Regions from separate parts of the Phyllobacterium sp. P5_D12 genome, predicted to be linked through region 4. Evidence: riboswitches for the same ligand, from Rfam matches in the RefSeq annotation. Region 4 holds a riboswitch; each other region holds the start of a gene.
The links. A riboswitch is a leader RNA that binds a small molecule or an ion and turns the genes downstream of it on or off. The one in region 4 is predicted to bind cobalamin.
Positions count from the first base shown of each region.

Region 1: it holds a riboswitch for cobalamin, as region 4 does, so the genes downstream of both, ACXJ5O_RS04555 (aromatic ring-hydroxylating oxygenase subunit alpha) here and bluB (5,6-dimethylbenzimidazole synthase) in region 4, are expected to answer to the same signal.
Region 2: it holds a riboswitch for cobalamin, as region 4 does, so the genes downstream of both, nrdH (glutaredoxin-like protein NrdH) here and bluB (5,6-dimethylbenzimidazole synthase) in region 4, are expected to answer to the same signal.
Region 3: it holds a riboswitch for cobalamin, as region 4 does, so the genes downstream of both, ACXJ5O_RS06105 (ABC transporter ATP-binding protein) here and bluB (5,6-dimethylbenzimidazole synthase) in region 4, are expected to answer to the same signal.

Region 1 covers NZ_JBFUMG010000034.1:480-5,089, forward strand. The annotation lists partial or broken gene ACXJ5O_RS04545 (NAD(P)/FAD-dependent oxidoreductase) at 1-541, shown strand, start outside; gene ACXJ5O_RS04550 (2Fe-2S iron-sulfur cluster-binding protein) at 538-1,629, opposite strand; gene ACXJ5O_RS04555 (aromatic ring-hydroxylating oxygenase subunit alpha) at 1,629-2,870, opposite strand; cobalamin riboswitch at 2,991-3,193, opposite strand; gene ACXJ5O_RS04560 (L-fuconate dehydratase) at 3,274-4,551, opposite strand; gene ACXJ5O_RS04565 (SDR family oxidoreductase) at 4,574-4,610, opposite strand, start outside.
Region 2 covers NZ_JBFUMG010000143.1:94-4,703, reverse strand. The annotation lists gene nrdE (class 1b ribonucleoside-diphosphate reductase subunit alpha) at 1-1,774, opposite strand, end outside; partial or broken gene nrdI (class Ib ribonucleoside-diphosphate reductase assembly flavoprotein NrdI) at 1,744-2,159, opposite strand; gene nrdH (glutaredoxin-like protein NrdH) at 2,164-2,385, opposite strand; cobalamin riboswitch at 2,635-2,858, opposite strand; gene ACXJ5O_RS11750 (TerC family protein) at 2,913-4,487, opposite strand; partial or broken gene ACXJ5O_RS11745 (hypothetical protein) at 4,513-4,610, opposite strand, start outside.
Region 3 covers NZ_JBFUMG010000051.1:3,930-8,539, forward strand. The annotation lists gene ACXJ5O_RS06095 (FecCD family ABC transporter permease) at 1-269, opposite strand, end outside; gene ACXJ5O_RS06100 (ABC transporter substrate-binding protein) at 309-1,256, opposite strand; gene ACXJ5O_RS06105 (ABC transporter ATP-binding protein) at 1,256-2,062, opposite strand; cobalamin riboswitch at 2,331-2,542, opposite strand; gene ACXJ5O_RS06110 (transglutaminase family protein) at 3,081-4,610, shown strand, end outside.
Region 4 covers NZ_JBFUMG010000292.1:693-5,302, forward strand. The annotation lists gene ettA (energy-dependent translational throttle protein EttA) at 1-1,170, shown strand, start outside; gene ACXJ5O_RS17430 (MOSC domain-containing protein) at 1,288-1,896, shown strand; cobalamin riboswitch at 1,923-2,099, shown strand; gene bluB (5,6-dimethylbenzimidazole synthase) at 2,147-2,899, shown strand; gene ACXJ5O_RS17440 (DUF2293 domain-containing protein) at 2,832-3,149, opposite strand; gene ACXJ5O_RS17445 (ArsR/SmtB family transcription factor) at 3,275-4,282, shown strand; partial or broken gene ACXJ5O_RS17450 (methylenetetrahydrofolate reductase) at 4,282-4,610, shown strand, end outside.

The DNA of each region.
Region 1 (4,610 bases), on a different contig from region 4:
CCTCGCCATCATCGGAATTGGCGCGACGCCGGTGACCGCGCTGGCCGAAGCGTCAGGCCTCGAAACCGGCAACGGTGTTGTGGTCAACGACTGGTTGCAGACCAGCGATCCGGATATTTATGCGGCTGGCGACTGTTGTATCTTCCCGCTCGCTGTCTACGGCGGGCGTCGGGTGCGGCTCGAAGCATGGCGCAATGCCCAGGAGCAAGGCGCGCTGGCTGCGCGCAATATGCTCGGTGCACAGGAGCCGCACCAATCGGTACCCTGGTTCTGGTCGGATCAGTATGAACTCGGTCTGCAGGTCGCTGGCCTCGCGGACGAGGGTACGCAAACGATCCGCCGCGACCTCGGTGACGGCGCCTTCATTCTTTTCCACCTTGCTGCCGATGGGCGTCTTGTCGCGGCAAGCGGCATTGGCCCGGGCAATTCGGTAGCGAAGGACATAAGGCTGGCCGAGATGTTGATTGCCCGCGGCGCGAGACCGGACTCGAGCCAGCTCGCTACGGTGGACGTGAAACTTAAATCATTGCTTGCGGCCTAGGCCTCAATTTCAACATTGCCGAGTGGCTTGGAACAGCACGCGAGCACATAGCCCTCGTCGATCTCATCGTCGAGAATACCGCCATTGTGGTCCATGTCGACCTCGCCGGAAATTTTCATAACCTTGCAGGTGCCACAGAGCCCCGATTCACACGCCGCCGCAATGCGTATCCCGGCACCGCGCGCGGCCTTCAGGATCGTTTCGCCCGGCGCACATGCCACTTCCATGCCCGACATGGAAAAACTGACCATCGCGGATCTCTCAACGGCCTCTGTCGATATCGCGTCCATCATCGGCAGCACCGGTTCGGCGGCCGGTCCGAAACTCTCCTGGTGGTAATGCGTCATGTCGAAGCCGGATGCTTCGAGCATGGTGCGCACATCCCGCATGAAGGTCTCAGGCCCGCAACAGAAGATCGTCCTGTCCTTGAAGTCCGGCGAAAGCAACGGCAACCTTGCCTCTTCAAAACGGCCGCGAATACCGGTCCACACCTGCCCCATCTCGTGTTCCTTTATAAGGAAGGCAAGCTTCAGGTTCGGCATGCAGCTGGTCAGATATTCAAGCTCCCTGCGGAAAATAATGTCGCTCGGCCGGCGTGCGCAGGTGACGAAATTGATGTCGCTTTGCGGGGCGCAATCGTGCATCCAGCGCGTCATCGACATCATCGGCGTGATGCCAGAACCCGCCGAGATGAACAGATACTTCCCGCCGGGATGTTTGCGCATGGAGAAATCGCCAAGCGGCCCGAATGCCTTCAACCGTGCACCCGGCGTCAGATGGTCTAGCATCCACCGCGCACCTATACTGCCATCCTGGGCTTTCGCCGTCACGGCAATAGTGAATGGCCGCGATGGGCTGGATGACAATGTAAATGTGCGCAAGACGGCTTCCGGTTGCACCGGCAACTCGAACGTCATGAACTGGCCGGGCTCATAGCGAAACCAGTTTTGATTGTCCGATTTGAACGTGAAAGTCTTCACATTGGGCGCTTCCTCGATGACCGACAGGCACTCCAGAAGATGCAGCCGATCATTCCATGGCTGCATCTGATCGAGGTGTGGATAGGTCTGAGGAAGCGTCATATTCATCATGCTACCTTGCTGAGCTTGGTTTCGTCGGAAAGCCTTGTTTCCATGGAATTGCTGTACCATTCGAGGAATTGCAGCACGCCACCTTCGTGTTCGACCGAGTATGGACCCGGTTCATAGGCAGGCGAGCGGATACCGAATGCATTCTCTTCAACGATACGGCGGTCCTGATTATTGGTCTCGAGCCAGACATGGGTCAGTTCTTCGAGATTGTAGTCGACGCCTTCGACTGCGTCCTTGTGGACGAGCCACTTCGTCGTGACCTCGGTCTCGTTCGGTCCGAGCGGAAGCACGCGGAAAGAAATCGCCTGGTCGCCGAGAACATGGTTCCACGTGGTCGGGTAATGATAGAGCAGTAGCGAACCGATCTGCTGTGCGTTGATATCATCACTGAGTTGCCTGCCGACTGCGCGCTTGCCGCTGATCGTGTAGCTCTCGGCACCACTAAGCAGAGGCACGCGTGTGGCACGATACTGACCGTCTTCTGCGATACGGAACACACTTGGAAGGCCGACTGCTTCACACTTTTCCCAATGCGCGACCATTTCGGGATCCTCCTTGGAGCCCTGAATTCCGGTAGCGCTTGGCGCTTCGGGGAAGGTCTTGCACAGTTCCGGGTGGTTGGCGACGCAGTGGTAGCATTCGCGATTGTTTTCCCAGACGAGCTTCCAGTTGCCTTTTTCGACAATCGAACTCTGGAATGCCACCTTGGTCTCGGTCAGGCGATGCGGCGCGAGATAGGGTTCGAGCAGGGCGCGTGTCGGGCCGAAATCCGGAGCGACGGGCGCGAGGCAAATGAAGATGTAGCCGCCGACACTTTCGCAATGCACCGTTTTCAGGCTGTGCTGGCTGGCGTCGAAATCATCGCTCATCTGGCGGGCGAACAGCAAGCGGCCGTCCAGTTCATAGGTCCACTGATGGTAGGGGCAGACGAGCTTCGCCGCGGTGCCCCTTTCGGCGGCGCAAACGCGCGAGCCGCGATGGCGGCAGGAATTGTGGAAAGCGCGGATCTGTTTTTGGCGGTCGCGGACGATGACGACCGGATAGTCGCCAACCTGAGCCGTGAAGTAGTTGCCCGGCTTGGCCACCTCGCAATCATGGCCGATGAATAGCCAATCGCGATAGAAGATATTCTCGATGTCGAGACGGTAATAGTCCGGATCGGAATAGAATGCCTGTTCAAGTCCGTAGCCCGGTTTCCGGTTCCTGAGATTCCGGAGCAGTTCGTTACGAATGTCCATGTCGTGTCCTCGCCCTAAAAGCTGCAAAGAACTGACTGGTGGTGACGGAGAAGAACGTCCATACGGCCAACGGATGTTGACCGCACAAAAGCATGCTCCTTGATCGCCCACCGCGATCAGTCGGTTTTGTCACTCGAGGCTGGTTTCCGGGCTCTGGAGTTGCCTTGTCTGGCTTCGCGACGCCTTCCCGGGGTGCACTCCCAGTGGCTGTTTTGCCGCGTTTTCCACTCCACTACCGTTGCGGGGGCAGCGCCGGGTTTTTTGACCGGCTTCCCAATTCTCCGCTTCCCCTAGAAAGCGGCACCTCAAGTGTCTCGATAAGAGCACTCGGCAGAACAAAAGAATAGGCGCGGAAACGACATCGCATTTACGCAAGACGACACGGAAGAAATACCCCCTAAGTTTAAGCTCTGTACAAATACTGTTTGATCGATTCCGGCTTCATCTCGATTGAGAAGCCCGGCAGGACCGGCGGCATATAGGCGGCATTCTGGATATTGCACGGGTCGACGAAATGTTCATGCAGATGATCGACATATTCGATGACTCTGCCCGCCTTTGTGCCTGACACCGCGACATAATCGATCATCGACAGGTGCTGCACATATTCGCAAAGGCCCACGCCGCCTGCATGCGGCCAGACCGGCAGATTATATTTCGCCGCGATCAGCAGCACAGCCAGCACCTCGTTGAGCCCGCCCATGCGGCAAGAATCGATCTGCACCACGTCGATCGCGCCCTCGGCGATGAACTGCTTGAACATGATGCGGTTCTGGCACATCTCGCCTGTCGCAACCTTCACCGGGCTGATGGCTTGCCGGATCTTTCGATGACCTGCCACATCGTCCGGGCTCGTTGGCTCCTCGATGAAGAACGGTTTGACGAAGGCGAGCCTGTTTATCCAGTCGATAGCCTCGTTGACCTCCCACACCTGATTGGCATCGATCATGAGGATGCGGTCATCGCCGATCACCTCGCGGGCAATGGTCAGACGCCGGATATCATCGTCGAGATCGCGACCGACTTTCATCTTGATGTGATTGAAACCTGCGTCGATAGCCTCCTGGCAAAGGCGACGCAGCTTGTCATCGGAATAGCCAAGCCAGCCCGCCGAGGTTGTATAGCAAGGATAACCTGTCGCTTTCAGATCAGCGATCCGCTCCTGCTTGCCCTTCTCCGCCTTGCGCAGAATTTCAAGTGCCTCATCCCGTGTCAGTACATCGGTCAGATAGCGGAAATCGACAATACTGACGATCTCTTCCGGAGTCATTTCGCCGACAAATTGCCAGACCGGTTTCCCGGCTTCCTTTGCCAGAAGATCCCACACGGCATTGACGACCGCACCGGTTGCGAGGTGCATCGCGCCTTTGTCCGGTCCGATCCAGCGAAGCTGGCTGTCGCCTGTGACGAAATGCCAGAAGCGACCCGGATTTTCCTTCACCCAGTCGAGTTCAAGACCAATGACAAGGTGCTTCAGCGCCTCGATCGCCATACAGACGATTTCGTTGCCGCGCCCGATGGTGAAGGTCAGGCCATGGCCGGCAAGTCCATCCGCATCTGTGTCGAGGACGACGTAGGCGGCCGAATAGTCCGGATCCGGGTTCATCGCATCCGATCCATCGAGGCTTTGCGACGTGGGAAACCGGATATCGAAAACGCGAAGATCGGTAATGCGGGTCATAATATTACTCCTGTGGAGACCTCTATACGGTCCAGCCACCATCGATGTTGTAAGCTTGA
Region 2 (4,610 bases), on a different contig from region 4:
GCGGTACTGCCTGCAGGTTCTGGTTATAGAGACCGGACGCCATCACGGCTTCCTTCAATGCCAGCCAGTCTTCCTTTGTGGGGATGTGTATGCCTGCGGTCTCGAAGAGTTCACGCACCCGCCCGGTCGCGGGCAGCCATTCCTGCCCGGTATACTTGTCGAAATATTTACCGGAAGCGTATTTCGAATTTTCGAAGCCTTTGAAGCTGGTGCCCCGCTCGGCGGCGATGCGGTTCGATGCGCGGATTGCATGATAGGTCACGGTGTAGAAATAGATGTTGGTGAAATCCACACCTTCTTCAGAGCCATAATAGATGCGTTCGCGGGCGAGATAGCCGTGCAAGTTCATCTGTCCGAGCCCGATCGCATGGCTGTCATCGTTACCCTTTTCGATCGATGGGAGAGACGCGATATGGCTCATGTCCGAAACGGCGGTCAGCGCCCTTATCGACGTTTCAATCGTCTTGCCGAAATCGGCCGAATCCATCGTGGCGGCGATGTTCAGCGAGCCAAGATTGCAGGAAATATCCTTGCCCATATGTTTGTAGGAAAGATCATCATTATATTCGCTGGCCTCGCTCACCTGCAGGATTTCCGAGCAGAGATTGCTCATGGTGATACGTCCGGCAATCGGGTTTGTGCGGTTCACCGTGTCCTCGAACATGATGTAGGGATAGCCGCTCTCGAACTGGATTTCCGCCAGCACCTGGAAGAACTCCCGCGCCTTAATCTTTTTCTTGCGGATGCGGCTGTCCGCGACCATTTCCCGGTATTTTTCCGTGACCGAGATTTCAGTGAAGCTCGCCCCGTAGACCCGCTCCACATCGTAGGGCGAGAACAGGTACATGTCCTCATTGTTCTTCGCCAGTTCGAAGGTAATGTCTGGAACCACCACGCCGAGCGACAGCGTCTTGATGCGGATCTTCTCGTCAGCGTTCTCGCGCTTGGTGTCGAGGAAGCGCATGATGTCGGGATGGTGCGCGTTGAGATAAACGGCGCCTGCGCCCTGCCGTGCGCCGAGCTGGTTGGCATAGGAGAAACTGTCTTCCAGAAGCTTCATCACTGGGATAATGCCGGAAGACTGGTTTTCGATCTGCTTGATCGGCGCACCTGCCTCGCGAATATTTGTAAGGGACAAGGCAACGCCGCCACCGCGTTTTGACAGCTGCAAGGCRGAATTGATGCCTCTTGCGATCGATTCCATATTGTCCTCGACCCTAAGCAGGAAGCAAGATACGAGCTCGCCACGCTGCTTCTTTCCTGCGTTGAGAAAGGTGGGCGTTGCCGGCTGGAAGCGGCCGGAGATAATCTCATCGACCATATCCCGGGCAAGTTGTTCACTGCCCTGCGCCAATGCCAAGGCCACCATGCAGACGCGGTCTTCGTAGCGCTCAAGATAGCGCTTCCCGTCGAACGTCTTCAGCGTATAGCTGGTGTAATATTTGAAAGCGCCGAGGAAAGTCGGGAAACGAAACTTCCTGGCATAGGCATGGTCGACGAGATCGCGGACGAAGTTGAACGAATACTGGTCCAGCACCTCACGCTCATAATATCCCTCGGTCACCAGATAATCGAGCTTCTCCCGCAAATTATGGAAGAAGACAGTGTTCTGGTTCACATGTTGCAGAAAATACTGTTTTGCCGCCAGCCTGTCCTTGTCGAGCTGAATTTTTCCATCCTCGTCATAGAGGTTCAGCATCGCGTTCAGCGCATGGTAGTCCAGCGTTGTTTCGGCAGCACCCTTCAAAGCATAGTCGAGTGTGAGCGTGTCCAAAATCGTTCCAATCCGTGTCTGACATTGTTGACATCGTCCTCGGTACCCAGAAGCTCGACCTGTAGAGATAGGGTACCTGGCATTTTGCAGAGATGATGTTGCCTGCGATCCCGAAGGTCGCACCGAAGTTGCTGTTGCCCGCGGCGATGACACCGCGAAGGTTCGAACGGTTCTCGACAATATTAAGAAAACGGATCACTTGTTTGGGCACCGCCCCCTTGCCGCCGTCTCCCGAATAGGTCGGAACGATCAGGACAAATGGTTCCCGGGTCACGCACTCACCGCACTTGGGGCTGACAGGAATCTGCGTCGAGGGCAGACCGAGCTTGCTGACAAAGCGATGGGTGTTTCCCGACTGGCTCGAGAAATAGATGATTCCGCCCACAGGCCTATACGAGCGCGCTGATCATGTCGGGGCGAAAGCCGGCCCAGTGAGTTTCACCGGCGATCACCACTGGCACCTGACGGTAACCGAGGCTCTGAACCAGTTCGAATGCTGCCATGTCCGCCGACACGTCGACGACATCATATTCCATGCCCTGACGATCAAGGGCCCGGGTCGTCGCTGTGCACTGGACGCAGGCGGGTTTGCTGTAAACGGTGATGTGCATGATTTCCTTGTTGTTTTCAGACATAGAAAGGGTGGCCGGACGACAGCCATTGCCCGTTAATATCGATCGGAAAGGGGATACTTGCTGATGCTTCAGAGGGCTTCCGCCGTCCGACTACTCGCGCTTCAATATATTCAAAAGCCTGAACATGGTTTCACCCCGTGGTTGACTAATTGGAGAGGTTCAGGGGAAGCGGCATGCCGGATATATTCCGCCATATGGTCGCGACCTTCCCGGCACCCCGCCGGTGGACTCGTTTCGACCGAGGCAGGTCTCCTGGCTTGCGGGTCGTCGCACTCGCTCTGCCTTCCCGAAATGGTGCATTTCAGTGGCGTTATCGAACGAATGCTCGCCGCATACAGTTGCGGGGGCAGCTCCGGCTTTGCCAAACCGTCAGGTTCAACGCACCGTATTCCCGTCTTAGCTTTCGATCCTGGAAGCGAATCAAAAGAACCTCGAACACTAGATATGGTATACGAGGTTAAAATGGCGTCAACGAATATGTTTTTCAGTGGAAAAATGCTGGTTTAGATGAACGCTGCCGTTTGCGTCGGGGAAATTCGTACCTTGCCGATATTGCGGCCATCCATCTCGACAATCTCATATTCGAGATCGTCGACGGTGAGCTTCTCACCTTCGGCTGGTATATGACCGAGGTTCCATAAAATATAGCCGGCGAGCGTCGTATAGCGGTCACCCTCATCGACCAGATCACGATCGATAAGCCCGCCAAGACGGCGAATGTCGATATAGGCGTCAACCACCATGCTACCGTCTTCCGAACGTTGAAGGATCGGGCTTTCCTCGCCTTCTTCAGGGAACTCACCGGCGATGGCTTCGAGGATATCTGTTGGTGTGACCACCCCTTCGAACGAGCCGTGCTCATCGAGGATCACGCCCATCTGTACCGATGAACCCCGCAACTGTTCCATGACGCGAAGCACATTGGCGTTTTCATGGAAGATAAGCGGCTGGCGGGTGACCTTTTCCCAATCGATCTTGCCGCCATCGAGAATGGCGAAAAGCAGGTCCTTGGTGAGCGCAACGCCGACGAATTCATCGACGCGGCCGCGGGCAAGTACAACACGGCTGTGGGCGAGGGTGCGAATTTCGGCGAGCAGCTCTTCGTTGGTCTCGTCGAGATCCAGCCATTCCACTTCATTGCGCGGCGACATGATCGAACGGACCGGGCGCTCGACCAGATCAAGTACACCGCGGATCATTTCCTTTTCTTCCGGATGGAAGACATCGCCTGCTGCACTTTGTTCTGCAATCACATCGAGCGTATCGGAATGCGCGGCATCTCCGTTACGGCCGCCGCCGAGCAGCCGCAGGACCGCGCCTGCGGTGCGATCGCGCAGATCCATGGTCGTGATACGCTTTTCGCGGTTGTGACGTCCGACCTGGTTGGCAGCCTCGACAAGCACAGAGAAGCCGATGGCGGCGTAGAGGTAGCCCTTCGGGATGTGGAAACCGAAGCCTTCGACGATCAGACTGAAACCGATCATCATCAGAAACCCGAGGCAGAGAATGACGACAGTCGGATGCTTGTTGACGAACGTCATGAGCGGCCTGGATGCGAGCATCATCACACCTACGGCAATGACGACCGCGATCATCATGACCTCGAGATATTTCACCATGCCCACGGCTGTGATGACACTGTCGAGCGAGAAAACGGCATCGAGCACAACGATCTGGGCAATGACCTGCCAGAACACCGCATGGGCTACATTGGTTTCCTTGGCCGACATATGGCCTTCCAGCCGCTCGTGCAGTTCCATAGTGCCCTTGAACAGCAGGAAGATGCCGCCGAGGATAAGGATGATATCGCGTCCGGCAAAATCCAGCCCAGCGACGCTGAACAGAGGTCGCGTCAGTGTGACTACCCATGAAATGGAGGCAAGCAGCAGAAGCCGCATGACCAGAGCCAGCGACAAGCCGACAAGCCGCGCACGGTTGCGTTGATGCGGAGGCAGTTTGTCGGCGAGGATCGCTATGAAAACGAGATTGTCGATGCCGAGCACGATCTCCAGCACGACAAGCGTGGCAAGACCAATCCAGGCGTTGGGGTCGGCAATCCAGTCCAGTGTCCAGTCCATCGGGCTGTCGGGTCCTTAAATAGATTCAGCGTGCAGCGGCGTCAGCGATTGACGCTGCGGCGCAGGCAAAATAACGGGATGGGGAAATCACAGGAACTTTTTGCTGACGCTGCACATGCAGGG
Region 3 (4,610 bases), on a different contig from region 4:
CCCGAAGATAGCCCGAACAGGAATGGGTCGGCGAGATCGTTGCGCGTTACCGTCTGCAACATCGCGCCGACAATGCCGAGCCCAGCGCCGACGCAGATGGCCAGTATGACGCGCGGCAAGCGCAGATCGACGATAATACGCTCGATTGGTATCGTGGTGCTAAGGTCGCTGAAACCAGCCGCATGGGCGAAGGCATTCAGAACATCACTCAACGGTATGACAGTCGAGCCATAGGCGATGGAAAGCACGGCAAGGGCAATGACCAGCATCACCCCTGCCACGAGCGAAATGTGGTGTCTGGCTTGCACTCAGAAAGCTTCCGGATGCATGGCCTTGGCGATCTTTCCGATGGCTTCGATATTGGCCGGACCGGGCGTGAGCTCGGCATAGCGCAGTGCCACGAAACGCTCATTCTTCACCGCATCGGTTTCCTTCATCGCTGGATGCGCTTTGAGGAAATCGAGCAGCTTCTGATAGCCTGCACCATCCTGATAATCGAGCAGGATAAGGAATTGCGGGTTGCGCGCCGCGACGGTTTCCCATGACGTCGTGCCCCAACTCGTCTCCATGTCTGACATGATGTTGGTACCGCCTGCTTCGCTGATGAGTGCCGTCGGCATTGCGAACTTGCCTGCGGTGAAGGGCTTGTCCTCGCCGGAATCATAAAGAAAAACACGGGTTTCGCCGCTGCTGTTGATTCTCTTTTTGATCTCCGCGAGCTGTGTCTTCCAGGCCGAAACCAGTACCTCGGCCTGCTGCTCCTTGCCGAAAATCTTGCCGAGTTTTGTTATGTCACCATAGAGCAGATCCATCGAGGCGGCGGGGCGATTCTTGTCGAGGTGCACGCAGCTCTCGGTCAAGACGAGGGTCTTGATGCCGTAGGGCGCTAGCGTATCCGGTGTCACATCACCGCCGGGTTTCATCCCATAGTACCAGCCGGCAAAGAAGAAATCGGGGTTGGCGGCGACGAGGTTTTCTATCGTCGGTTCCTTGGAGGCGAGCTCCGGGATTTGACCAAGCTGTTTCCTGAAGGCGTCATCCACCTTGTACCAACCTGTGATGCCGGTCACACCGGCCATTGACGATTGCAGGTCGAGTGCAAAGGCCATCTCGCTCATATTAAGATCCTGGATCACGGCTCGTTTTGGCGCGGCATCGAAAGTCAGTGGTTTGCCGCAATTGTCCACAGTGACGGGAAATGCGAAAGCGGTCGTCGAGACTACGGTCAGTGCGAGGGCAAGAATTGTCTTTTTCATCAAATGCTCCGTACGTAGAGATGGACTGATAGGGATGGTTCTGGCGTCTCGAACACCATGAGGTCGCGGTTCTGCGATGGATGGCGCAAGCGCAAAACGTCTAGATTGAAGACGTCGCCGACAACCCGAGGCGTCAGCGTTTCATCGGGGGTGCCGGTGGCCACTACCCGGGCGTTATGCATGACCGCGACGTGCGTTGCAAAAGGCGCGACCAACGGCAGATCGTGCAGGACCGCGATCGTCGTCACGTCCAGTCCGGCGACCAGTGACAGCAACTCGCTGCGCGCCCTGGGGTCGAGATGGTTGGTTGGTTCATCAAGGAAAAGCACGGCCGGTTGTTGGGCAATGGCCCGCGCCAACTGTACGCGCTGACGCTCGCCGCCCGATAGCGATCCGATGGCGCGTCGCGAAAACTGCGCGATCTTCGCGCGATGCAGGGCTTCAACGACGATCTCGCGTTCCCGTGCCTTGGTAAAGGCGCCAATATGCGGAATACGGCCGAGAGAGACATAGTCTTCGACGGAAAGCTGCAGCTCCGGCGTGTCGGTCTGGCCGACAAAGGCAAACTGCCGGGCACGCTCAAGCGGTGTCAAATGGCTGACGCTTTTGCCACGGAGCGTGATATCGCCGAAAGCCGGCTGGAGAAGACCTGCCAGCATGCGTAACAAGGTCGACTTGCCGGCGCCGTTCGGTCCGATAATCGCCAAACGTGCACCGCATTCGATCGTCAAGGATGCCTTGTCGACCAGGGTCTCGCTGGCGATGCGATAAGTCACCTCGGCGGCGTTGAGCACGATATGACTCATGAGTGAAGTCCTCCGGATGCTGAAACGCGGCAAAAGCCGTAGCGCGCAGCTGTTCCAATACGTAATGTTATAACATATGTAAAGAGAGGCAATGCGCTGAAAGCAAGAACTGGCCTGACGCGGGAAAAAATCTTTGGGGTGCTCATTCCCGTCCATCTGCTAGCGACGGGATCAGGGAACGGACAATGTAGCCATCAGGCACGGACCCGCGAAAGGGGGCCGTTGCAGCGGGAAACATCGCATCGCTCCCGGCACACCCCGTCCGGTTCGAATTTCAGTATTGATGGCAGGTCTCCTGGCTCGCGGGTCTCGGTTTGGCCCGGCCTTCCCGGTTTTCACCAGTGGCGCTATTGAGCCTCACTCACCGCTTACAGTTGCGGGGGCAGCCACGGTCTCGGTCCCTTTTGGGTACGCCTCACCGTGTTCCCTTTTCATCTCCAGCGTTGTCTTGCCGGAGAAACCATCGGTGACGATCATTAGTGGAAAAAGCACCCAAAGCAATCCGTTTATTAAACGATGGATCAGTCAAATGCAGATACCGCTTGGAAAAATAGAGGGAAATGCTATGTTTTGTCTTGGAGTGAGAGGCAAGCTTTCGCCTGCCTCTCTTTTCCTGGTTTGCTGAAATAGGACCCGGATCGTGACTTGCCAGCCAGTCCGGGTCTTTTTCAATTCCAGGGTGATACGCAGTGGTAGAAACCACATAGCGTCACCTCCTGTCTTGCGAGCAAGGCCCTTGCCCTAGGTCGGAGAGGCCTATCGCCTCCGATACACCGGTTGGCACGGTGTTTTCTGCTTCACTCACAAAACGCGACAAAGGTGACTGTGATCGTCTTGGCGGCAACGAATGCAGAGTTGCATTCGTCAGGTCGTGGCGGCCTTCCAAGCTGTGTGGCCAAGCCCGTTTATGCGGCAACGGTCTGATGTGCTAAAATAATTGGCAGGGACATTTAACAAAGGCGTGGAGTAGGCTACGGTTCTTCGGGGACAAGCATTTCAGAAAAAAATTTGAGGCGACATGGCAATTCACGCAGCAGTCTATCATCTGACCCATTACAAATATGACCGCCCGATCATGCTCGGGCCGCAAGTGATCCGCCTGCAACCTGCGCCTCATTCCCGGACCAAAGTTCTCAGCCATTCGTTGAAGGTCAGTCCGGCCAATCATTTCGTCAATCTGCAGCAGGACCCCTACGGCAATTTCCTGGCGCGCTTCGTTTTCCCGGAGCCGGTGACGGAACTCAAGATCGAAGTCGATCTCATCGCCGACATGACGGTCTACAATCCATTCGACTTTTTCGTAGAACCCGTCGCCGAGACCTGGCCCTTCGCTTACCCCGACGACATAAAGGATGACCTCTCGATCTATCTGAAACCGGAGCCGATCGGCCCGTTGCTCTCGAATTTTCTTGCGACCGTCGATCGCACGCCGACAAACACCGTGAATTTCGTCGTGGATCTCAATGCGCGTATCCAGCGCGAAGTTGGCTATGTCATTCGAATGGAAACCGGTGTGCAGGAGCCGGAAGTGACGCTGGACGTCCGCACGGGTTCCTGCCGCGATTCGAGCTGGCTTCTGGCGCAGGCGTTACGCCATCTTGGTCTCGCGGCGCGGTTTGTTTCCGGTTATCTGATCCAGTTGAAGCCCGATCTTGTTTCGCTGGACGGGCCCGCCGGCACGAGCCAGGATTTCACCGATCTTCATGCCTGGTGCGAGGTCTATCTGCCGGGTGCAGGCTGGATCGGCCTCGATCCGACATCCGGTCTGTTGACTGGCGAGAGCCACGTACCCCTTGCTGCCACACCGCATTATCGCAATGCGGCTCCGATCTCCGGCATGGCGGAACCCGCGAATGTCGAATTCGGCTTCGATATGCGTGTAACACGCGTCTCCGAACACCCGCGCATCACCAAGCCATTCTCCGATGAATCCTGGACAGCGCTGGATGCACTCGGTGAAAAGGTGGACGCGTTTCTCAAAGAGCGCGACGTGCGCCTGACGATGGGCGGCGAGCCGACATTCGTATCGATCGACGATTTCGAATCCGGCGAGTGGAATACCGATGCTGTCGGCCCGACCAAACGCGAGAAGGCCGACAAGCTCATCCGCCGGCTGCGCGAGCGTTTCGCTCCGGGCGGGTTCCTGCATTACGGGCAGGGGAAGTGGTATCCCGGCGAAAGCCTTCCGCGCTGGACGTTCTCGCTCTACTGGCGCAAGGACGGCAAGCCGATCTGGGTCAATCCGGATCTGATTGCAGCCGAGAACAGCGTGGCAAAGATCCAACCGGACGATGCGGGCAAGCTTCTGACCGGCATGGCCGAGGTGCTCGGCGTCGAGAACGAGATGGTCACGCCTGCCTACGAAGACCCGGCCGAATGGATCGTCAAGGAAGGCAATCTGCCTGCCAACGTCGATCCCTCTAATTCCAAGCTCAAGGACCCGGAAGAGCGCAGTCGCATGGCCCGCGTCTTCGAGCGCGGCTTGACGGAACCGACAGGCTTTGTTCTCCCCGTGCAGCGCTGGAACAGCCAGGCTGCCGCAGGGCCG
Region 4 (4,610 bases):
GAACGCCGCCGCGTGGCTCTATGCCGTCTACTGCTGTCGCAGCCGGACCTTCTGCTCCTCGACGAGCCAACCAACCATCTGGATGCGGAAACCACGGCGTGGCTGGAAAAGCACCTGCGCGAATACAAGGGTTCGGTACTGCTGATCACCCACGATCGCTACTTCCTCGACAATGTTACCGGGTGGATTCTCGAACTCGATCGTGGTCGCGGTATTCCTTATGAAGGCAACTATTCGGCCTATCTCGGTGCCAAGGCCAAGCGCATGCAGCAGGAAGGCCGCGAAGACGACTCGCGCCAGAAAGCATTGGAGCGCGAGCGCGAATGGATTTCGGCGAGCCCCAAGGCGCGTCAGGCCAAGTCCAAGGCGCGTATCAAGGCCTATGACGCCTTGGTGGATGCGGCCAACGATCAGCGGCCAGGCGACGCACAGATTCTCATTCCGGCAGGCGAGCGCCTTGGTCAGGTGGTGATTGAAGCGGAAGGTCTCACGAAATCCTTCGGGGATCGACTGCTCATCGAAAACCTTACATTCAAGCTGCCGCCCGGCGGCATTGTCGGCATTATCGGCCCCAACGGTGCAGMCAAAACCACCCTGTTCAAGATGATCACCGGCCAGGAAAAACCGGATTCTGGATCCATCCGCATCGGTGAAACAGTGCATCTTGGCTATGTCGATCAGAGCCGCGATCATTTGAAGGCTGATAAGAACGTCTGGGAAGAAATTTCGGGCGGCAATGYAATCATCAAGCTCGGCAAGCACGAGATGAACTCACGTGCCTATGTCTCGGCGTTCAACTTCAAGGGCGGCGATCAGCAGCAAAAGGTCGGCAATCTCTCCGGCGGTCAGCGCAACCGCGTGCATCTCGCCAAGATGCTGCAGGCTGGTGGCAATGTTCTTCTGCTCGATGAGCCTACCAACGATCTCGACACCGAAACGCTGGCGGCGCTTGAGGACGCGCTGGAAAAATATGCAGGCTGCGCCGTGATCATCAGCCATGATCGCATGTTCCTGGACCGGCTGGCGACGCATATTCTCGCATTCGAWGGCGACAGCCATGTGGAATGGTTCGAAGGCAATTTCGAGGACTACGAGAACGACAAGATCCGCCGCCTTGGTCCCGATAGCGTCAATCCAAAGCGTCCGAGCTACAAGCCGCTAACTCGATAACGGTAATGGGAGGCGGAGACGTTCTCCCATCACCATTTTTGACGAACCCATCAGGCTTATTTGCTGGTTTTCGTGGCCTGATTTTCTAGTATCCGGGAAGTCTCATGGAGTGGCGCAATGACTGACCTGTTTGAAACCAGAACCGAGATATTCCCTTCACGCAAGCTTAGCGGGCGGGTAAGTGGGTTGTTCGAAGCTCTCGCAGGCGACTTTGTCACGACGCCTGCAGCTTCTCTTGATCTCACATTCGACGGGATCGTTGGCGATTTTCATGCTGGTCCAACGCGCAAGTCCGGCGGCCGTGAGCCCTGGTATCCGCGCGGCACGGAAATGCGCAACGAGCGCCAGCTTTCCATTCTCGCATCGGACGAACTGGCGGATGTCGCTGCTGGCATGGGATTGTCTGATCTGAAGGCTGAATGGATCGGCGGCAACATGGTCATTGACGGTATTCCGGCGCTTTCGATGCTGCCGCCACGGACGCTGATGTTCTTCGAGGGAGGCGTCACTTTGAGGGTGGACGGGCAGAATGCCCCCTGCAAGGTAGCGGGGCGCTCCATCGGCGAACATGCAGACACAGAAGATCACACGACGACAGCGCTCGATTTCGTCCGGGTCTCGAAGCGCTTGCGTGGCATTGTCGCGTGGGTCGAGAAACCGGGCACCATTCGCGCCGGTGAAAAAGTCGATGTGCGGATTCCTGAGCAATGGATTTATCAGGTCTGAGGGTTGCGCCGAGGGATTTTCTATGGCGAATGGACTGAAGGTCCGGTGCCTGCTTTTTGCGGGAGAATCGGGAAGCCGGTGTGACTCCGGCACGTGCCCAACGCTGTAAAGGGGATGGGCCGCGCAGATGCCACGGATATACCGGAAGGCGCGCGGTTCAGACGAACCTCAGTCAGAAGACCGGCCGGACCTCATAGCTCAAACCGCGCGGACGGCGGGGAGAGTTTCCAAGCGTTGTTGGGAGCAAACAATGCAGAATGTTTCGTATCGTCCGGTCACCGCCGATCGCTTTTCCGATGATGAACGCYCAGCGGTCTATAAAGCCATCTATACGAGGCGCGATGTGCGCGACCAGTTTCTCCCGAAACCGGTGCCCGACGACATCCTGATGCGTCTTCTGGACGCTGCGCACCACGCGCCGTCGGTCGGATTCATGCAGCCGTGGAACTTTATTGTCATTCGGGACGAAGCGCGAAAGGTGGAGATACATCGCGCCTTCACCCGCGCCAACGAGGAAGCGAAGTTGCTGTTCAGCGACGAACGGCAAGCGCTTTATGCTTCGCTGAAGCTCGAAGGCATTCTCAAGGCACCGATCAACCTGTGCATCACCTGCGACCGCACGCGCGGCGGCAAGGTGGTGCTTGGGCGCACGCATAATCACCAGATGGATCTCTACAGTACCGTCTGCGCTGTGCAAAATCTTTGGCTCGCGGCTCGGGCCGAGGGCATCGGTGTCGGCTGGGTCAGCATTTACCACGATCAGGATATGCGCCGTATCCTCAGCATTCCGGAGCATGCCGAGATCATAGCCTACCTCTGTATCGGTTATGTTGATGAACTCTACGACATGCCGGAACTGCAAAGCCGTGGCTGGGCCAAAAGATTACCTCTGGAGGACCTGATTTTCCAAGATCAATGGCAGGACACGATCAGTATCAGCTCGGATCTTCCTCATCAGGGTCCAGCAGACGCGTCGCCCGCCACTCCGTCAACTTCCGATTGATGGCATCTAGCACGAAGAATCGCGCACTCTCCTTGTCATACCCTTCATCGCGCAGGGCGTCATAGTCCGTGTGCTGGTGGCGGACATGCGCCACGGCAGCAAGCCACACCGCAATGGGAGGGGGCAATGACCGCATGTGCGGCGCGCCAGCAGCAGCCCTTATCGGCTCCGAATCCGAATAGGGCACCGCCGGGAGAAGCAGCGTCAGCGCCTTGTTGATCGCGCGCTGGCGGTTTGTTCCTGTGCTCATGCAGGTTCCTTGCGTGATTCTTGGTCGTATTTCAAACGCGGCAAAATTTGTCGTCAACGGCAAAAACAACTTGCCAAAATTTGATTTCTCACATAAACATATCTTTATGTCTTTTGAGGTGAATAATGGACAAGCGTAATCTCAATCTTGATCTGATGGTCGATACGCTGAAAGCAGCGGCCGAGCCAAGCCGTTTGCGTATTCTGGCGCTCTTGTCGCGCGGCGACCTGACAGTTTCGGACCTTACGACTATTCTCGGTCAGTCACAGCCACGTGTGTCACGCCACCTCAAGCTCCTGTTTGAAGCAAGCCTCATCAACCGTTATCAGGAAGGTTCCTGGGCTTATTTCCGTTTGGCAGAATCGCTGATCGTCGGCGACATCGCCCGCTCTCTTCTGGATCGTCTGGACAACGCCGATACGCTGTTGGAGCGTGATCTTGAACGCCTTTCCTCGGTGAAGCTGCAGCGTCGTGAGCGTGCAGCTGCCTATTTCAGCGCCAATGCCACCAGCTGGGACGCGATCCGTTCATTGCATGTTCCGGATGGCGCTGTAGAAGACGCACTGATCAAAATTGTCGGTCGCAAGCCCTTCCAGGCCATGCTCGACGTTGGGACTGGCACAGGCCGCCTTCTGGAGCTTTTTGCGCCGCTTTATGTGCGCGGTGTCGGCATCGACATTAATCGCGACATGCTGACTATTGCCCGTTCAAATCTCGACCGCGACGGGATTACCAACGCACAGGTTCGCCATGGCGACGTCTACTCGCTCCCGGTCGATCGGGAGTCTTTCGATTTCGTGACGATTCACCAGGTCCTGCACTTTCTCGATAATCCGGCGGAAGCAATCCGCGAAGCGGCGCGCGCGTTGCGGGCAGGCGGGCGAATGTTGATCGTCGATTTTGCCCCGCATGAGCTTGAGTTCCTGCGCGACAATCATGCGCATGTGCGTCTTGGGTTCAATGACGGGCAGATGCGTGACTGGCTGACCGAGGCTGGATTGATGCTCGAAGAGAGCCGCGATCTAGAACCGAAGGGCGATGACAAACTGACCGTCAAATTGTGGCTGGCACGCGACCCGCGCTTGCTGATCGCCGATCCCGATTCAACCTCCCGCATAACGGAGAGCGTATAATGAGTTTTTTCCGCCAGTCCCGCCGTTCGGATATTGGGTCAAATATCCGTGTTTCATTTGAGTTTTTCCCGCCGAAGACGGAAGTCATGGAAGAACGGCTTTGGGAAACGGTGACGCGCCTTGCGCCGCTCAATCCTGAATTCGTATCGGTGACTTACGGTGCCGGCGGCACCACCCGGGAACGTACTGCCCGTACAATCAAGCGGATTTTGACTGAAACCGACGTCAATGCCGCCGCCCATCTGACCTGCGTCGATGCGACTAAGGAAGAGGTGGATACGGTTGTGCGCGAGTTTGCGGCCATGGGCGTCAAGCGCTTTGTGGCGTT